2 regions of the Exiguobacterium sp. Helios genome follow, and region 2 is predicted to be linked to the other one. Evidence: predicted binding sites of a transcription regulator. Region 2 holds the regulator's gene; the other holds the start of a gene.
The links. Region 2 encodes Rex, which represses fermentation and respiration genes when NADH is low (regulators of the CRP and FNR family bind a similar motif). Its sites were predicted from a motif close to TTGTGAAATATTTCACAA; they were not measured.

Region 1 (10,261 bases), 900 kb from region 2:
TTTGTACAATAATAATGAAAGCAGAAAAGGAGTCTGATGCCACTATGTTACGCACAATCATCTGGTTCATATTTTTCGGACTGGTTCTACCCCTTACATTACCGTTTCTCCCGGGGGCAAAACGTCGAACACACGCTGCACGATATGTATACACACAAAAAGTTGCCCATGCCTGGGCAAACTCACTGCTCCGTCTTGCCGGAGTCAAAGTCCGGATGACCGGTCAGGAAAACATTCCGGCCGATCAACCGGTTGTTTTTATCGCCAATCACCAAGGAAATTTTGATGTTCCGATTCTACTCGGGAAAATTGATAAACCAAAAGCGTTCATCTCAAAAATCGAAGTTAATAATATTCCCATCGTCAATGTCTGGATGAATCTGATGGGATGTGTCATGATTGACCGCAAAGATCGACGACAATCGTTAAAGGCCATCCGGGCCGGAATCGAGACGATTAAAGATGGTCAGTCGATGATTATTTTTCCGGAAGGCACACGTTCTAAAGGCGGTCCTGTCGCCGAGTTCAAGGCAGGGAGTTTTACACTGGCCACATCCAGTGGTGCACTTGTCGTTCCGATTGCGATTTCGGGCAGTTATCGTGTCATGGAGGAAACCGGACGCATTCGTCCGGCGACCGTCGATGTTACGATTCTAAAACCGATTGATCCTAAATCATTGTCGCAAAAAGAATTAGTCGTTCTCGTCGAACAACAAATCAAGGAAATTGTAGAAGGAGTCTGACATGTTACTTAAAGTCGATCAACTAAAAAAAGAATTTGCCGATAAAATCGTATTCGAAGACGTGACGTTTTCCGTCAGTCCCGGTGACCGGATTGGAATCATCGGTGTCAACGGTACAGGAAAATCAACGTTACTCCATATATTAGCCGGACAAGAAACACCGGACGCAGGTGAGCTTCAACATCCGAATGATTACCGGATCCGTCTGCTGTCCCAGTCAACGGATTATCCGGAAGATCAAACGGTCATGCAAGTCTTGTTATCCGGTAATACCCCCACTATCAATGCACTTCGCCATTATGAGGTTGCGCGCCTGGCGCTTGAACAAGACCCGAGCAATGAAACGTTATTGACACGGTTCATCAGTGCACAAACAGAAATTGATGCTGCCAATGCCTGGGATACAGAATCCCGTCTCAAAATGATTTTAAACAAACTCGGTATCACGAATCTTGAAGCGACTATCGGTTCGTTGTCAGGCGGACAACGCAAGCGTGTCGGACTGGCTGAAGCATTGCTCGACGAAGCTGATCTCTTGCTACTCGATGAGCCGACCAATGAACTCGATGCCGAGACGATTACTTGGCTCGAGTCACAAATCAAGGAATACCGCGGGGCGATCTTACTCATCACCCATGATCGCTACTTCTTGAACCGTGTCACGAACCACATGATGGAAATCGCGAATGGAACAGCCTACTTCTATGTCGGTAATTATGAATCGTTCTTAGAAAAGCGTGCGGAACGCCGGGAACGGACTGCCTCTATGGAGGAAAAACGTCAAAATATTCTCCGCCGGGAACTCGCCTGGTTACGTCGCGGAGCGAAAGCACGGACAACGAAACAAAAAGCACGGATCCAGCGTGTCGATGCCTTGCAGGAACTTTCATACGAAGAAGACGAAGCATCACTCGAAGTTCAGGTCGGTTCAACACGACTCGGCAAAAAAGTCATCGAGGCTGTTGATGTCAAGCATCAGTTTGGCGACCGGACGTTGTTCAGCGACTTTAATTGGCTATTCGGTCGTAAGGAAAGATACGGAATCGTCGGCCGCAACGGGAGCGGCAAGTCCACTTTATTATCCATCCTTGCCAAACGTCTAGAATCGACGAGCGGTGACATTATTCATGGCGAAACCGTCAAAGTCGGATTCTACGGTCAGTTCGCAGAATTCAGTCACCCTAACCGGCGCGTCATTGAAGAAGTCGAACGGATTGCCCAAGTCATCACGACGTTGGACGGTCAAGAAATCACAGCCGGTCAGATGTTGGAACAATTTTTATTTAAGCCAGAAGCACAATATAAACCAATCGGTAAATTATCCGGTGGTGAAAAACGACGGTTAAAACTGCTGACCATCCTGATGGATGAACCAAATGTTCTGTTCCTTGACGAGCCGACCAACGATTTGGATACGGAAACATTATCCGTATTGGAAGATTACCTCGATTCGTTCCCCGGAACGGTCATCACGGTCAGTCATGATCGCTATTTCCTCGACCGTGTCGTGAATCGGTTATTGGCATTCGAAAACGGCGAGATCGTGTCTTATTATGGTCAATACACTGATTATTTGGAGCAACGGGAACTCCCGTCTACGACTATCGAAACTGTGCCTGTCGTCAAAGACGCTACACCTGTCGAGACACCGCCTGCCGAGACTCCTAAGAAATTGAGTTATCAAGAACAACTCGACTGGAAAACGATTGAGTCTCAAATTGAAGAAGCCGAACTTCATGCCGAATCCCTTGAACAGAAGCTGGCTTCTTCCGGGAGTGATTTAGGTCAGGTCAACGATCTCTATCAACAAATCGAACAGGCGAAAGCAAAAGTCGATCAGTTGATGGAGTACTGGACATACCTGTCCGAAAAAGTGGAAGCGTACGAAAGCTACAAAAAGTAATCCTGCCTTTTTATAAATCGTATCCTTTCGTCAACATGACGGACGGATACGATTTATTTTTTTGAATCACATGAACCGGACAAAAGCAGTGTATGATGAGAAAAAGACAGACCAATTCATGTGAGGAGGCAGTTTCGTGCAGCAATCTCCCTATTTCATAAAATGGTTTCCACCCTTACTGATCATTTCCACGGTCTTGATGGTAATTGCTTCTGCAAACGAATCGATTCCAAATCTTATCGTTGAGCAAATCCTACAATACCTATCGTTGGTATTGATTACTTTTTTTATCCTGGTCGCCTATAAAAAAGAACAGCTTCTGATCGTTCCAAGACGAAATTTTTGGTTGTTCACTCTTGGCTCTTTATGTTTATCCGTCATCGGATCGATCTTAGAAACAATTCATTTATTCAGTCCTGCTGAAAGCTTTTCCGGACTCTACAGCATGGTCTTGTTTTCGTTGTCCCATTACTTGTTTTTATATGCTATTTTTTACCGGATTGCATCTAAAAAAAGTTTTGGTCAACACCTCTTGGCTTTTATGGATGCCATCATTTTGGTCATTTTTTTCGCACTTGTTGCGTTTCATATTCTGAATGAACTGGTTAATCCTGCAGTCAATCCGTTTCCATACTCACTTGTCGTCATCATCAACACGTCACTCGGTTTGTTCGTCTTCTTTTATTTTTTCTTTATCCAGGACACGCATTGGGTATCACGAACAACTTTGCTTCTGCTCTTTTTATCAATTTTCATTCGTGGAATTTACGAAATATCATCCGTCTACTTTCCGGCGTTCACGATGCAGTATCTGATTTTCTCACCAATTCTTATCCGTTTGGCCCAAAGTGCGGCCATCCTTTGGCACATTGATCACATCTTTGAAGGGACTAACAAATCATCTATCGTCCAACGCGCTTGGCTACCGTTGTTATCTTTGCCGTTATTCTTTCATTATTTCCTCGATGAAGACGGACAAAAACGGGATGTCTTTGTCATCTTATTGTTATTGATTGTCCGCCAAATTTTCATCACACGGCAACATACATCCATCGTCCATCAGTTAGATACCCGGAATGAGCAGTTGGCGATACGGGTTGAGCGGCGAACACAACAAATTAAAGCAAGTGAACAACAAGTCATCCCATTGTTCCTCGGACACCCTGACCCCATCGTTCGTTTTAATAAGCTTCAAGAACCCATTTTTGCGAATCGGGCTGCTCAACGAATTTTGGGTCTCCCCGCCATGACAATTGATCATTTGACAGATAAATTAAAACATGTTCAGACTGCCTTGAAAACGAAAAAAAATCATTATCAAAATGAAGCGAATCAACAATTCGAATTGATTCTGATTCCTATCAAGATAGCCGATACTGCCGTTGGTCACTTCCTGATTCTCCATGATGTGACAGAGCGAATGGCACGACAACAGCAAATCGAATACCATGCCTATCATGATGGATTGACGCACATCGGCAATCGCCGTTCTTTAGAAAAAATGTTTAATGAAAAAACATCTACCTTGAATTATCTGGCTTTGATTGACTTGGACGGCTTCAAACAAATTAATGACACGTACGGCCATGAAACCGGAGACTATATCTTGATAGAAGTGGCACGACGTCTTGCGTCCGAATTATCCGCCGACGAATCCGTCTACCGGCTTGGCGGGGATGAATTTGCTTTACTGACCTCGGCGAAGGATGAAGTTTCCTTAAGACGACGCTGTAAAGTCTTTTTGAATCAGCTGTCGAAACCCTATCATTATCGCGGAGAACTGCTACGCGTTTCTGCCAGTGTCGGCGTCGCACGCCACGATCCGGAAACTGATTTAGAACAATGGCTCAAACAGGCCGATTTAGCAATGTATCGTGTGAAACATCAAGATAAAAATGGGGTTAGGATTTATCGTTCCGAGATTGAATGAGTGTACCTGTCCAAAAAAACCGGCCCTTCCGTAAACATTCGGAAAGGCCGGTTTTGATTATTCTGGACGTGGTGCGATGTTTCCTTCTTCAATATCGAGTAATAAATCAATCAACTCGGCACAAAATTCGGGATACTGACGTAACAAGGCATCTTCTCCTACTTCGTCTACGAAATCAGCTAAAAGAATCCGGACTTCCGGAACTAATGCTTTGGCGACTTTCATGTAAGCAATCGCAAAACGCCATTTCCCCGAGATATAAAGAAGTTTACCGACCAACAAATCACCGGGCTCGACTTCAATTTCTGCTAACTCCGTCTGATACGTCTGTTTTGACATGATGTCGACGACCCGCTCTTCCTCAACAAGAAACAACGAGGGAACCGGATCCGCCAAACCTCTCAGCGCACGGTACAGACTCGGTGACATGTCTTCCTTGACCTGTTCTAAAAAACGGCCGTGCGGCGTTTTCCCTTGTTCATCGGTTTCATAGAAAATTGCCCAATCTACGAATAAATCACGGAACAGTTCAGCGTCTTTCAAATACCAACGTCCTTCCGTTGCGATTTCTTCGATGAAGGCCACCCAGTCTGTACTTCTGGCCGTTGCGGCTTCTTGATACATCTTCTTAAGCGCCGTATTCATCTCCGCTTCCGATACGGTCGTTGGAAAAGGGATTATTTTTCGCTCGCTTTTCATCGTGTCGGTCCTTTCCGGTGTGGGTTCGCCGGTCGTTTGATTGTTTCGGGTTCCGTGTGTTCCCGTTTCGGAATCACTTCGCCACGATAAATTTCCATCTCTTCCATTTCCACACCCATTTGCTTAGTCAGGGTCTTCAGGTGTTTCAAATCGTGATCCGTGACAAGGGCAAGAACCATACCAGATGCATTCCCGCGTCCTGTCCGTCCAGAACGGTGAACGAAATCATCGAATGACTCAGGTAAATCATAATGGACGACATGGGTAACCGCCTCGATGTCGAGTCCACGAGCTGCGAGGCCCGTCGTCACGAGCAATGGGAACTCGCCCCGTTTATACGAACGGAGTGTCTCCATCCGTTCCCGTTTTCCTTTTTCAGCGTCAAGAATGCGGTATTTTAATGAGAATTTACTGAGTTCGCCGTTTAACGGTCCAAGGAATGAGCGGTTATTGATGAACGTCAATACTTTCGCTCCCTGCATGTTCGCCAGGCGACGCAAGTATTCCGGTTTAAGACGGCGTGACATTTCGATATAACCGAATTTCACTTGCGTACTCATGACACGTTCTACTTTAATCCGTGCAGGCTCGTTCGCAAATAATGTTTTTCCCCATTCAGCTGTTCGTTCCGGCAATGTCGCCGAGATAAAGGCCAGCTGACGATCCCGCAGTGCACTGTTGGCAATTCGTGTTGCCGACGCGCTCATGCCGCTCTCATAAATTTGATCGGCTTCATCTAAAACTATCAGTTTTACTTTATGCATCTTCATTTTTTTAGAATCAATCAGTTCGACGAGTCGTCCCGGGGTTCCGACGATGATTTGCGGTTTTTTCTTCAATCGTTCATGCTGGCGTTTGAGTTCGACGCCACCAATGAAGGCACCTGATTTTATGCCGCTTCCTTGCGAAAACAGTTGAATAACTTGATGGATCTGCATGACCAGTTCACGTGTCGGTGCTGTAATCACGACTTGGATATGCGGTTCATTTTCATCAATCAATTCTAATGCAGGAATGACATATGCTAATGTTTTCCCGGTCCCGGTCGGTGCTTCGACCAAAACATCTTTTCTTTCGCGTAATAATGGAATCGCCTGTTCTTGAACCGGCATCATTTTTTCGAAGCGGGCGCGTTCCCATGCTTCTGTAATAAAAGGTTTCATAAAGTCCATAACGTGTATTCTCCTACTCTCTTCTGCATCATTCTGTGACATATTCAAATTGATCGGTCGTTTCGTCACGCAGACCACGTAACGTTTGTGTGTATTCGTTCCCTGCGTCGATGAGCCGGATGTGATATACCACTTCCTGGTCATTCTTTATTTCTTCCGTCAAAATATCAAACCCTTGAATGACCCGGTCTTGAAGTTCATCCGCCAGTTTCGGAAACTGACTGAGCACCGGGTAATCGGATCGGACATCATTCGGGCGACGAATCAGCTTCACCAAGTATTTTTCTTTATATCCGATGAAGTCTTCAAAATCAAAGTCATCTTCAAAACGAATCCAAAAGCCGTCTTCCTCAAACTCCGTAATCATTCCCGTTCGCGGTGTTCCTTCAGTCGATACTTTTAACGTCACCCAATCACCTGCTCTATAATCGGCACGGTCTTCCAACATCGAAAAATCCATTTTATGCACCTCCACGGTCTATATTCCCTTTTTCATTGTCAACGATACGTCATAAAAATACAAGATAACCCGGTGTGACTTTTATCACGATTCGAACTGTCTTGTTTAGATACATATAAAAATAGTGATACAGAATTTAAAATATGGCTTTATTTCGCCCTTTTTCTGTTTTTTAAGCATATTCCAATCACTGGTACACATTTAACGGATTCCTTATGTACCAACGTTTTTCAAGTCCTTTACGCTTTCACCGGGATGTAAAACTCTTCCCCCCTAATGTTTGTTACACTATTCACATAGGGGATGTATCTTGGACTGTTCACCTTAAAAACAAAGGAGTGTTCGTGATGTTACTTGAAAAAACACCAGCATGGCAACAATTCGAAACAGGCGCATGGAACAATCAAATTGACGTAGCTGATTTCATCCGTCGAAACCGGACAGAATACCGGGGAGACGATCAGTTTCTTGCAGGACCAACCGTGGCTACGGAAACACTGTGGCAACAAATCATGAATTTAACAAGTGAAGAACGTTCACGTGGTGGCGTCTATGCCGTCGATGCTTCGATACCTTCAACGATTCTGTCACACGGTCCAGGATACCTCAACCGCGAACTCGAACAAATCGTCGGTCTGCAAACCGACGAACCATTTAAACGTTCCATTCATCCGAACGGCGGGATTCGAATGGTCAATGATGCTTTAGAAGCCTATGGTTTCCAAGCCGATCCCCTCGTAACAAAAACATTTAGTGAATATCGTAAAACACATAATCAAGGCGTGTTCGATGCTTATACGCCTGAAATGCGTGCTGCCCGTAAAGCGGGTATCATCACAGGTCTTCCGGATGCCTATGGACGCGGTCGGATTATCGGAGACTATCGCCGTGTTGCGCTGTACGGTACAGCCTTCTTGATTGCAGGACGGAAACAAGATTTAAAAGACCGCGGCGGCTTCTTATCCGAATCGATGATCCGGGACCGTGAAGAGATGAACGAACAAATTCGGGCGTTACAAGAACTGACCGAGCTCGGTCAACGTTATGACTGCGACTTATCCCGTCCGGCGGAAACCGCCCAAGAAGCGTTCCAATGGGTGTACCTTGCTTACCTCGCTGCAATCAAAGAACAAAATGGGGCTGCGATGTCACTCGGCCGCGTCTCGACGTTCCTTGATATCTATATCGAACGCGATTTACAGTCAGGACGTTTGACGGAACAGACTGCCCAGGAACTTGTCGATCATTTTGTCATGAAGCTGCGAATCGTCAAATTCCTCCGGACACCGGACTACAATGATTTATTCTCCGGTGATCCGACCTGGGTCACGGAATCAATCGGCGGGATGAGTGAGGACGGTCGCTCCAACGTGACAAAAAGTTCGTTCCGCTTCCTGCAGACACTTGTCAATCTCGGTCCGGCTCCAGAACCGAATCTGACGGTCCTCTGGTCCACACAACTACCGCGCGGCTTTAAAGAATTTTGTGCCAAGATGTCGATTCTCTCCAGTTCGATCCAGTATGAAAATGATGATCTAATGTTGCCGATTTATGGCGACGACTACGGCATCGCGTGCTGTGTTTCCGCCATGAAAATCGGGAAGCAAATGCAATTTTTCGGAGCACGGGCGAACTTAGCAAAAGCATTGCTCTATACGTTAAACGGCGGCATGGATGAAAAACTTAAAATTCAAGTTGCTCCAAAGACGAACTTGATTTTAGATGATGTCTTAGATTATGAAACGGTCATGGCTGCTTACGACCGTCAGCTTGACTGGTTGGCGGAACTCTATGTCAATACATTGAACGTCATTCACTTCATGCATGATAAATACAGTTACGAACGCATCGAAATGGCGTTGCACGATCCGGAAATCTTACGGACGATGGCTTGCGGTATCGCCGGACTCTCTGTCGTGGCCGACAGCCTGTCCGCCATTCGTTACGCTAAAGTCTCCCCGATTCGTGATGCTGACGGAATTGCGGTTGATTTTAAAATCGAAGGTGACTTCCCGAAATTCGGAAATAATGATGAACGGGTCGATCAGATGGCGGTTGATCTCGTCAAACTGTTTATGGAAAAAATCCGGAAACATCCGACGTACCGTGATGCTTTACCGACTCAATCCGTCTTGACGATTACTTCAAATGTCGTCTACGGCAAAAAAACCGGCAATACGCCGGACGGACGACGTGCTGGTGAACCATTCGCACCGGGAGCCAATCCAATGCATGGTCGGGATACGAAGGGTGCCGTCGCCGCATTGACTTCCGTCGGGAAATTACCGTATGAACATGCCCTTGACGGCATTTCCTACACGTTCTCCATCGTCCCGAAAGCACTGGGGAAAGATGAACCGACACGAATTCGAAATACAGTCGGACTGCTTGACGGCTACATGGGCGGAACTACTTCAAAAGGACATCACTTAAACGTCAATGTCTTCGACCGGGAGACATTACTCGATGCGATGGAACATCCGGAACTTTATCCCCAATTGACGATCCGTGTTTCCGGTTACGCCGTCAACTTCATCAAGTTGACCCGCGAACAGCAAATCGACGTCATCAACCGGACGTTCCACGGTGCACTTTAACTGAAAGAAAGGACTGAAATGGCTATGACAATCGGAACGATTCATTCTGTTGAATCCTGCGGCACGGTCGACGGACCGGGTATTCGCTTCATCGTCTTCACGCAAGGCTGTCCTTTACGTTGCCAATACTGCCACAATGCGGATACGTGGGAATTCGGATGTGGTCGTTCCGTCTCGGCAACGGAAATCATTGAAGAAGCGGAAAGTTACCGATCATTTTTTGAAGCAACAGGCGGTGGTATCACATTTTCCGGCGGAGAACCCCTTGCCCAACCGGAATTTTTGGAAGCAGCACTTCGGGAAGCAAAACAAAAAGGCTTGCATACCGTCATCGATACAGCCGGTTCGGTCGTCCCTAAAAATATCGACCGGATTCTCGATTACACGGATCTCGTGTTACTCGACATTAAGCATATTGATGATGCGACCTGCCGGATTCTGACGGGGCGCAGTAATGCCAATACGCTTGCCTTTGCCAAACGGTTGGCAGAACGGAACATTCCCGTCTGGATCCGCCACGTTCTCGTGCCCGGTTTGACGATGACGGAGACGTTCCTGCGCCAGACCGGTGAATTCATCCGGACACTCGGTAATGTCGAACGGATCGAAGTACTTCCTTATCATCAGCTTGGCGTCTACAAATGGGAAGCGCTCGGTCTCGATTATCCATTAGCGGATGTTCTGCCGCCAAATCCAGAGGAAGCTGCTGCGGCTCAAGTATTGCTTGATTCTTACTTGTCTTGCTGACGACAAGTTG
Region 2 (10,261 bases):
ATCAGGGCGAAAAAGACACCGCTAAAAATATTTTGTTGAATAAAGAGTTCGTTATCCATATCGTCAGTGAAGAGATTGTCGAAGCCGTCAATGAAACGGCAGCACCTCTTGCTTACGGGGAAAGTGAATTGAACCGGACGAATCTTACGCTGATCGACAGCGATTTGATTGATGTCCCGGCGGTCGCGGAAGCGAAAATCCGGTTTGAGCTGAAACTGTCACAACACATTGAACTGGAAACAGCTGACTTATTAATCGGCGAAGTCATCCGGTATCATGTCGCGGATGAACTCGAGGAGTCGTTCCGGATTGATGCCGACGGTTTAAAAGCAATTGCCCGTCTTGCCGGCAATGATTATGCGAAAATCGGTGATATCTTCACAATTACCCGTCCAACGAAATAAGATAAAGTCATGCCAAATAGACGAGGGAAGCAGATTCGATGTCTGCTTCCCTCGTCTATTTTTTGTTGCTTACTCCATGTTATGGCGTTTACTGTACTGGAAACCGTCGAGTAGATAAAACAGGACGGCGAGCGCCCAAATCCCGACACAGCTGATTAAAAAGGCCGCTAATGGGGAGACGGCACCGTAATACATGATGATCATCGGATCATTCAGTTCGACGAACGACTGAATCGTCAGCAACGTGCAGATCAGACCGGATAATAAACTGATGAACAGTCCGCTCCATGTCTGAATGACAAGACCGATCATACAGGAAATCAGGATAAACAACGGATAAACGGCATTAAACGCATCCGGACGAATGAAAGCCGAGACGTAGTCCGCATACATCGGAACGAAGTAGAGGACACCGGACAATAGTCCTTGGATCAGATTGATCAGATAACTTTTCGAGCGCATCAGTGGAACGACTCCCACTGTTCCATCAAATCAAGCAAGTCGACATCAATCTGATCGCGTTCTGCCGAAAGGGCGGTCGCTTTCGGAATATCATTAAAGACTTCCGGTTCGCACAACAACTGTTCGATTTCGACCGACCGGTTCTCCAACCGTTCAATTTCTTGTTCGAGCTTCTCCAGCTGTTGTTTCTTTTTGCGCGCTTCTTTTTGCGCCTCTTTATCAATCGTCTTCGTCGAAGCGACTTTGATCGCTTTCGCTTCTTCTGCTTCGAGGCGGGCGATTTCTTCCTTCTCGGCTTTTTTCTCCATATAATACGAGTAGTCACCGAGGTAATCGGTCACGCCGTCTGTACTCATCTCGATGACACGTGTCGCGACGCGGTCGATGAAGTAACGGTCGTGGGAGACGAACAGTAACGTGCCTTCGTAATCGACAAGTGCATTTTCGAGGACCATTTTCGAATCAAGATCCAGGTGGTTCGTCGGCTCATCCAGCACAAGCAGATTCGTTTTCCGTAACTTCAGCTTCGCGAGCGCCAGACGTCCGCGTTCACCGCCCGACAATTCATGGACGAGCTTGAAGACATCATCGCCGCTGAACAGGAACTGCCCGAGAACGGACCGGACTTCCTGTTCGCGCATCAACGGCCATTCGTTCCAAATTTCATCAATGACCCGATTGCGGTCGTTCAGTTCCGCCTGCTCCTGATCGTAGTAGCCAATCGAGACGCCAGTACCGAAACGATAGTCACCGAACAGCGGTTTCAGACGGCCGACAAGCACTTTCAGTAACGTCGACTTGCCGATTCCGTTTGGTCCGACAAGCGCCAGTGATTCCGCACGTTGCAGCCGGAACGTAATGTTTTTCGAGACGGCTTCTTCGTAGCCGACAGCGAGTTGATTGACCTGCAGCACATCATTGCCGCTCTGCTTTTCAATCGGGAATGACAGAACCGTACTGCGTTCGTCACCGTCCGGACGGTCGATCCGGTCGACTTTTTCGAGACGCTTGCGGACACTTTGCGCCCGTTTCGTCGTCGTCGCACGGGCGATGTTACGCTGGATGAAGTCCTGCATCTTCGCGATGTCTTCCTGCTGCTGTTCGAACTGTTTCATTTCCTGTTCGTACAGTGCCGCTTTTTGTTCGAGATACTTCGTATAGTTGCCTGTGAATTTCCGCGACACGTTCCGGGACAATTCATAGACGACGTTGACGACTTGATCGAGGAAATAGCGGTCATGGGAAACGATCAGGACAGCACCACGGTAACCGGACAGGTAGCTTTCGAGCCAGGACAACGTATCGATGTCGAGGTGATTGGTCGGCTCATCGAGAATCAACAGTTCCGGTGCCTGGAGTAACATCTTCGCCAGGGCAAGCCGGGTCCGCTGTCCACCGGAAAGCGTCTGAATCCGGCGGGAATAATCGTCCGGATAAAAACGCATCCCGTGTAAGACAGAGCGGATGTTGGCTTCGAACTGATAGCCGCCGGCTTCCGAGAAGTCGTGTTGCGCTTGATCGTACGTTTTCAGGAGACGGTCATAGGCAGTCGGATCATTTAAAATGTGCTCCATGCCCATTTCGATTTCCATCCGACGAAGCGCCCGTTCCTGATCCTGCAGATGCTCAAAGACGGTCAGCATCTCGTTCCAAATCGATTCGTTCGACTCGAGTCCGCTGTCCTGCGCGAGATAACCAATCCGGACTTCCTTGCTTTTCATGATCTCCCCCGAGTCATGTGACAGCTCCCCGGCGATGATTTTTAAAAGTGTCGATTTTCCGGCACCGTTTCGTCCGACGAGGGCAATCCGGTCCCGTTCCTGTACTTCGAGTTTAATATTGTCTAAAATCGGCTCTACGCCGAATGATTTTGAGAGTTGGTTTACTTGTAAGAGAATCATATCCATCCATCCTTCCACCCTTTAGTCTATCACGAAAAATCCTGCCGAATATAATATTTGTTACTCTATGTGAAGTGGTTTACAATCAAGGAGAGTAGAATTCTTTGCATTGATTTGGGTGCCACGTCAGAACGTGGCCGAAGGGGGAACTGCAGTATGAATGGGCCAGACACAAAAATACCACAAGCAACGGCGAAACGACTGCCGTTATATTATCGTTTTATCCAAAGTCTCTATAACTCCGGCAAGCTGCGCGTCTCGTCAGCAGAGCTCAGCGAAGCGGTCAAAGTCGACTCTGCGACGATCCGTCGTGACTTTTCCTACTTTGGGGCGTTAGGGAAAAAAGGGTACGGTTATAACGTTCAACATTTGTTAACATTTTTCCGAAAGACACTCAACCAAGACGAGGTCACGAATGTCGCCTTAATCGGGGTCGGACATCTCGGAACAGCGTTTGCAAATTATAACTTTTTAAAGAATAATAGTACTCGTATCGTCATCGCGTTTGACGCCGATGAAGACAAGGTCGGAACAACGACGCAGGACGTTCCGATTTATCACGTCTCGGATATGAAAGAACAAATCAAAGCGAACCATGTCGATGTCGCCATCTTGACGGTACCGTCGCAGTTCGCGCAGTCAGTAGCGGATGAGTTAGTTGAGTACGGTGTGACCGGCATTCTGAACTTTACACCGGCCCGGTTGAATGTCCCGGCCCACGTCCGGGTGCATCACATCGATCTGTCAATCGAGCTGCAGTCGCTCGTCTATTTCATGAAGCATTATTCGCAATCAGCTGAAGGAGTGAAATCATAATGGAAAACTTAATCCCGTTAACACTTGGTATTGGACCGGCAAGCATCGCCTTGATCGGTGTCGTCGCCCTCATTATCTTCGGACCGAAGAAATTACCGGAACTCGGCCGCGCGGCCGGTCAAACGTTAAAAGAGTTCAAGAGTGCGACACACGGCATCATGGAAGATGATAAGGATAAAAAGGACGAAATGAAAGAGAAGTGAGTGAATCATGGCGATCGATCAAGAACAGAGTGTGACATCGCACTTAGATGAACTGCGTAAGCGGATCATCTGGTCGCTCATCATCGTGGTAGTCATGTTTATCGCAGCCTTTCCGCTCGTCCGGCCGCTCGTCCGTTTCTTACAGGCCGACTTAAAGGAACTCGGAATCGGTTTAAATGCGTTTAACGTCGTTGATCCGTTGATGTTATATCTGAATCTTGCGTTCATCATCGCAATCGTCTTGGCGTCCCCGTTTTGGATGTACCAGCTTTGGGCGTTCATCCGTCCCGGTCTGCACGACCAAGAACAAAAAGCGACGTTGACGTACATTCCCGTGACGTTTTTCTTATTCCTTGCGGGTGTTTCCTTTTCTTATTTTTGGCTGTTGCCGTTTTTACTGGAAGTATCAACGGAACTCGGACAAGAGCTTGGGATTGAACAGGTCATCGGGGTCGAGAACTATTTCAGTTTCCTGATCCGGTTGACGATTCCGTTTGGTCTGTTGTTCCAGTTACCGGTCGTGACGATGTTTTTGACACGGCTCGGACTCGTAACGCCGTTCTTCATGCGGAAGAATCGGAAGTATGCGTATTTTGCGTTGTTCGTGATCGCGGCGTTGATCTCACCGCCCGACATTACGTCGCATTTGATGATTTCTGTTCCTTTGTTCATCCTCTATGAAATCAGTATCATCATCTCGGCACGGACGTATAAAAAAGTGCTGATCCTGGAGCAACAGGCTGAACTGGAACGACAAGCGGATATGATGCGTGAGCTGAACAAATAACGGAAGATTCTCCTTTGCCGGTAAGGTGAGGGAGATTTTTTTGTAAGCGGTCTAATTTTATATTGAAAAAATGAACAGCAATGGGTATACTCATTATAGAAACACACGGGGGCTTAGCTCAGCTGGGAGAGCGTTTGGCTGGCAGCCAAAAGGTCGTCGGTTCGAGCCCGATAGTCTCCATATTGCTTTACCTGCCGAAACCTTGGGAAACCAAGGTTTTTTTTGTCCTTTTTTATTCACCTGTAAGAAATAGATAAGGGAATATAAGGATTTATTCATTTTGTGATGTAATAAACAAACAAATATTTTTAAAAAGCACCAAATTTAAATTGTATATTAAGCGAAAGTTAATTAAACTAAAAATACAGAATTTTCGTTTAATACGTTTTTGCTCCACATTACATTTTTGGAAAAGAGGAAAAGGAATGAAGAAAAAGAAGATTGCTCTGATGGCGGCTGCCCTCATGACATCTTCCAGCCTAGTTCATGCTGAGGGACACGTGTCATCACAAAAAGTGGATGTACAAAAGCCACAAGCACTCTCACTGAAAAAAGCGGGTCAAGAAAAGTCATACAGTCAAAACGAAAAAGTACGGATTGTCGTCGAGCTCGATCAAAAAGCAGCGATTGAACACGCGCAGGCACAAAATAAGCGTTACAGCACGTTAAGCAACACGGAAAAAATTATTCTTAAGAATCAAATCGTCAACAAACAGAAGGAAGTCAAAGCGGCAATTGCCCAAAAAGACATTTCTGTTTCGTATAAAGAAAGCTTCACGACCGTATTGAACGGGTTCAGCGGGGAAGTCAAATATGGTGAAATCAAGGAACTGAAAAAATTAAGCGGGGTCAAAAACGTACATATCGCACACGAATATGCGCGTCCGGAAGTCGAAAAGGGCGCAACACCAAACATGTTACATAGTAAAGACATGGTCAATGCGAAGCAGACATGGCAGGACTACGGCTATAAAGGGGAAGGAACGATCGTTGCCGTCATCGATACGGGAATCGATCCGACGCACAAGGACATGGTCCTCAGTCCGGAGACGAAAGTCGATTTGACGTCGTCAAAAGTCGAAAGCTTTAAATCGTCAAAAGGTTTAAAAGGAAACTACTTCACGGAAAAAGTACCGTACGGCTATAACTATGCGGATCATGACAGCGAAATCCGTGATCTTGGGCCAGGCGCTTCGATGCACGGGATGCACGTCGCCGGTACAGTGGGTGCCAACGGCGATGAAACGAACGGTGGAATCAAAGGGGTTGCACCGGAAACACAACTCCTCGCGATGAAGGTCTTCGGCAATGATCCAGGGATGCCGTCGACATTCAGTGATATCTATATCAAAGCGATTGATGATGCGATTGCGCTAGGAGCAGACGTCATCAACATGAGTCTTGGTTCAACGGCATCCTTCGTCCAAAAAGATGATCCGGAACAAAAAGCAATCGTCAATGCGATGAACAACGGTATTTTGTGTGCAATTTCAGCCGGAAACTCGGCATTTGCCGGAAGCGGCGCCGGAAACCCGTACGCGTCGAATCCAGACGTCGGTGTCGTCGGCTCGCCGGGCTTAATCAGCGAATCGCTGCAAGTCGCGTCAGTTGAAAACACACAGCTGACACTCGAAGGAATGGCATTGACGGTCGACGGGCAGGACGCAGGTTACCTCGCTTATCAGAAACAAGACTCGCCGAATCCGATTGCGGTCTTTGATAAAGAGAAGATGGATGTCGTCTATGTTGGTGACGGCAGTGAACCGAATTATGCTGGCAAAGACGTCAAGGATAAAGTCGTCTTCGTCGTCCGGAACGGCAGCTTCAACTACGGCATGATTCAAGCGGAAGCCGAGAAACAAGGCGCGGCCGGTGTCATCGTCCGCGGACGTGTCGATCATGGCGATTACGTCAGCATGGCACTTAATAAACCTACGATTCCGCTCGTCTCGTTAAGCATTGCCGACGGAAACGAACTCGAAGCGAAAGCGAAAGACGGCAAGGCATTGACAGTGACGTTTGACGGAAAAGCAGTCTCGACACCAAACCCGGTCGCAGGCGAAATGTCTGACTTCACATCATGGGGTGTGACGCCGAACCTTGACTTCAAGCCGGAAATCACGGCACCGGGCGGGAAAATCTACTCAACACTCAACGATAACGAATATGGCGTCATGAGCGGAACATCGATGGCAGCACCACACGTCGCCGGTGGAACAGCACTCGTCATGCAGCGGATCGACAAGGACTTCAAGGTCAGTGGAGCGACACGTGTCAAACTCGCGAAGACGATTTTAATGAACACGTCACGTCCGCAGCTCGATAAAGGAAAATACAATGCGGAAGCAAAAACCGGTAACTATTATTCTCCGCGTCGTGAAGGTGCCGGACTGATGGACTTACGTGCGGCGATGAAAACACCGGTCGTCGTTACGGAAACGAAGTCGGGTGAAGGAAAAGCCGCCTTGAAACAAGTCGGCGACAAGTTCAGCTTCACGTTAGACCTGAAGAACTACAGCAATGAGAAGTTGACGTATAAACTTGCCGGAACGGTCCAATCGGATCTCGCCGTCCAAGGTCAAAATTTCCTGGAAGCCAACGGTATATTCAAAAAAGGAACAGTTGATGCGGTTGACGCCAACAAAGGCACGTTCCCGATCTCCTTCACGGTCGGCTCGAAGAAAGCAAGTTCAGTCGCGATTAACGCGAAGAGTACAACAAAAGTCAACGTTACGGTTGATTTAAAAGATACAGTCGATTGGGCAAACGGTGCACCGCTTGAGTCAATCTTCGAAAACGGCTACTTCGTCGAAGGATTCGTCCGTCTGATCGATACGAACAGCAAAAATCCTGAGTTGACAGTTCCGTACGTTGGTTTCAAAGGAGCATGGGACAAAGCACCAATCCTTGATGCACCACTCTACGATGACAACACGTTCTACGGCGTCACAGGTCTTGCGACAGAAGTGAAGGATAACTTCAACCTCCTCGGAACGAATGCTGCAGGCGACGTCGTTAAAGAAAAAGTCTCGTTCTCACCGAACGGTGACGGCAGTGCCGATGAGGCCTTCCCGGTCCTGTCATTCTTACGGAATGCGAAAAAAGTCGAGTACTCGATTCTTGACCGCAATAAATCAACACTCCGCAAACTCGAAACGCAGTCAGACGTCATCAAAAACTATTACGATGGCGGATCGGAAGATGGTTTCACACCGGTGACGAATGCGGCGTGGGATGGAACGGTCAACGGTTCAAAAGTCAAAGATGGTCTGTACTACTACCAAGTGAAATCGGTCGTCGATTATCCGAATGCGAAATGGCAGACGGCTCTATTCCCGATCTACATCGATACGAAAATTCCGGCTGCGACTGTTAAATGGGATGCTGACAAAAAAGCAGTTTCCTGGACAGCCGGTGACCAAGGAACGGGTGTCGCTTCATTCGATATCCTGGTCGACGGAAAAAGTGTCTTGAAACAGCCGCTCGCTCCGTCTGTTAAAAACTACACGCTGACGGATCTGCCAAGCCGGGCGAAAGTCACGTTCGTCGTATCAGATTATGCCGGTAACAGCGTGAAGAAAAACGTCAATACATCAGGTGTCGATAAAGCGGTTCCGAATGTCCAAATCGATACACCGGAAGCACTGGGCTTAACGACATCCCAACAAGTGAAGGTCTCAGGAAACGTTTCTGATGAGTCTGACGTCAAATCATTCAAAATTAACGGAAAAGCCGTTAAATTACGCTGGGATGCGGTTCAACAACACTATGCATTCAGCCATGACATCACGTATACGACGGATGGTGTGAAGTCGTTTAAAGTCGAAGGCTATGATGGAAAAGGTAATCGTGTTGCCTTCAGCCGTCAAGTCATCATCGACTCGGAGCGTCCGACAATCCGTGTGACAGCACCAAAAACGGTTTCAAGCAAAACGAAAACAGCTAAGATGACGATCGTCCTGCGCGACAACTACGATGAGTTACGCTTTGATCTGAACGGTAATGCGGAATACCGCCGTTCGTTCAAAGAACCGTATGAAATGCGTGCCTTCAAGAAAACAATCTACAAGACTGTTACCTTGAAAAAAGGTCAAAACGTCTACAACTTGAAATTAAAAGATCTCGGTGGCCATGTCGTCGAGAAGAAAGTTGTCATCACGAAGAAATAAGGATTTGAAGACAGTGTTGGTTCCGGTAAAGCTTCACCGGGATCGGCACTGTTTTTTGTTTGGAGGTCCAGTGTGTTACAGAAAGGCTTTCGGTGTTTATCAAGTTCCGGGAATGGGAAATTTCTTTATAGGATAGGTTATTTTTTGAGGGGGAACTCGTATGAATCCATTTACTACACTCATTGCCTTCATCGTCGGCTGTCTGGTCCTCTATCTCGGAATTCGGGATAAGAACGGTTGGTTGATTGGTGTCGCAATGATTCCGCTCGCCATCGTTGCGTACAGTGTCATCTATCTGATCATCCAGGTCTCGGCCTAGAAACTTCTTTTGCAGAAGTTTCTTTTTTTTTGAAACATAACTGGTAAAATGTAAGTATATGACAGTAGAGAACAAACGAAAGGAACGTGCCCGAATGGAAACTGTAACGGTTCAACAAACCGAATTAAAGGTGCTCTATCAAAACATGCATCAACGAACGACCGCTAAATTATGGGGTGTCCTGGCCCTGTTTTTATTCGTCAGCAATATGATCGAACGACCGTTGCTTGCCTTAATCATTCCGATTCTGTATTTCATATATGATGTAGTGATGCAACGCCGCCGTTTTCAAATCGTTGCCCGTCACACGTCAAAAAAATCAGCAGACCGTCTGTTCCGTCTGCATGTCGGCGTCGGCCTGTTTCAATACGGAGCGCTGGCTGCGTTGATTGTTCTCACGGCTAATCGTTCGAGCACGGTCTTTTTGCTCGGACTGTGTCTTGGCGTCATCCCGTTTTACTGGCTCTGCCGACGCTTCTTGACGTACCGTTCCAAACAGATTGATCCGACCTATATCAGCGAAACAGAGATTCAGCAAGGATAAAGGAGGAAAGCCGGATGCAAACGGCACGGGACGAACGGTTACACGAACTGACGCTTGCTTATATCGACAAGAGTCAACTGCAAAAGAACGTCTGGGTGATGGCGGCAGTAGCGGCGACGCTCGGCATTTTTTCGGAAACGATGGATTCAGCCCTTTACTTTGGTCTGTTGCCGCTTGTCTATCTGATTTTTGATTTCCCGTTCCAGCTGGAAAAACGCAGGATTTTAGAACGGTATCTCTCCAAAAATCAGATCATGACACAATCGATGCTGTGGCTCGGAATTCAGATTATGTTATATGGCTCATTGCTCATGGTTGTACTCGAAACGAAAGGTCTGTCCTTATGGAAGATGACTTTTTGGATCATCTTGATTCTCGCTCCAATTTATTTTGCGACCGATTGGCTGTTTAAGAAAATGGCACGGTCAGGTGATCCCGACTTCGTCAGTGATCAGGAAGTGCATAAGCACGTGAAGTATCTGGAAGAATGACATCTAAAGGAGAGAACATCATGCGCACGGCACGGGATGAACGGTTACATGAGTTGACACTGGCTTACATGGAGAAAGACCTTTTAGGAACGAAGTGGTTATGGACAGTTCTACTTTTGATGGGTATCGGGATTTTAATGACATGGTTTGATTCGGTTCTGTTGA

Region 1: a site for Rex is predicted at 7,188-7,205, ahead of pflB (formate C-acetyltransferase). Genes of this name have one in related genera too.

What each region holds. Positions count from the first base shown of each region.
Region 1 covers NZ_CP053557.1:879,615-889,875, reverse strand. Annotated here, with positions in the region: gene HNY42_RS04575 (lysophospholipid acyltransferase family protein) at 45-743, shown strand; gene HNY42_RS04570 (ABC-F family ATP-binding cassette domain-containing protein) at 745-2,646, shown strand; gene HNY42_RS04565 (GGDEF domain-containing protein) at 2,783-4,576, shown strand; gene HNY42_RS04560 (hypothetical protein) at 4,634-5,275, opposite strand; gene HNY42_RS04555 (DEAD/DEAH box helicase) at 5,272-6,447, opposite strand; gene HNY42_RS04550 (hypothetical protein) at 6,476-6,907, opposite strand; gene pflB (formate C-acetyltransferase) at 7,255-9,504, shown strand; gene pflA (pyruvate formate-lyase-activating protein) at 9,529-10,251, shown strand.
Region 2 covers NZ_CP053557.1:3,025,195-3,035,455, reverse strand. Annotated here, with positions in the region: gene HNY42_RS15645 (flavin reductase family protein) at 1-404, shown strand, start outside; gene HNY42_RS15640 (hypothetical protein) at 474-866, opposite strand; gene HNY42_RS15635 (ABC-F family ATP-binding cassette domain-containing protein) at 866-2,767, opposite strand; gene HNY42_RS15630 (redox-sensing transcriptional repressor Rex) at 2,924-3,583, shown strand; gene HNY42_RS15625 (twin-arginine translocase TatA/TatE family subunit) at 3,583-3,786, shown strand; gene tatC (twin-arginine translocase subunit TatC) at 3,794-4,573, shown strand; tRNA gene HNY42_RS15615 (tRNA-Ala) at 4,681-4,753, shown strand; gene HNY42_RS15610 (S8 family serine peptidase) at 4,999-8,742, shown strand; gene HNY42_RS15605 (hypothetical protein) at 8,903-9,061, shown strand; gene HNY42_RS15600 (hypothetical protein) at 9,156-9,605, shown strand; gene HNY42_RS15595 (hypothetical protein) at 9,620-10,096, shown strand; gene HNY42_RS15590 (hypothetical protein) at 10,117-10,261, shown strand, end outside.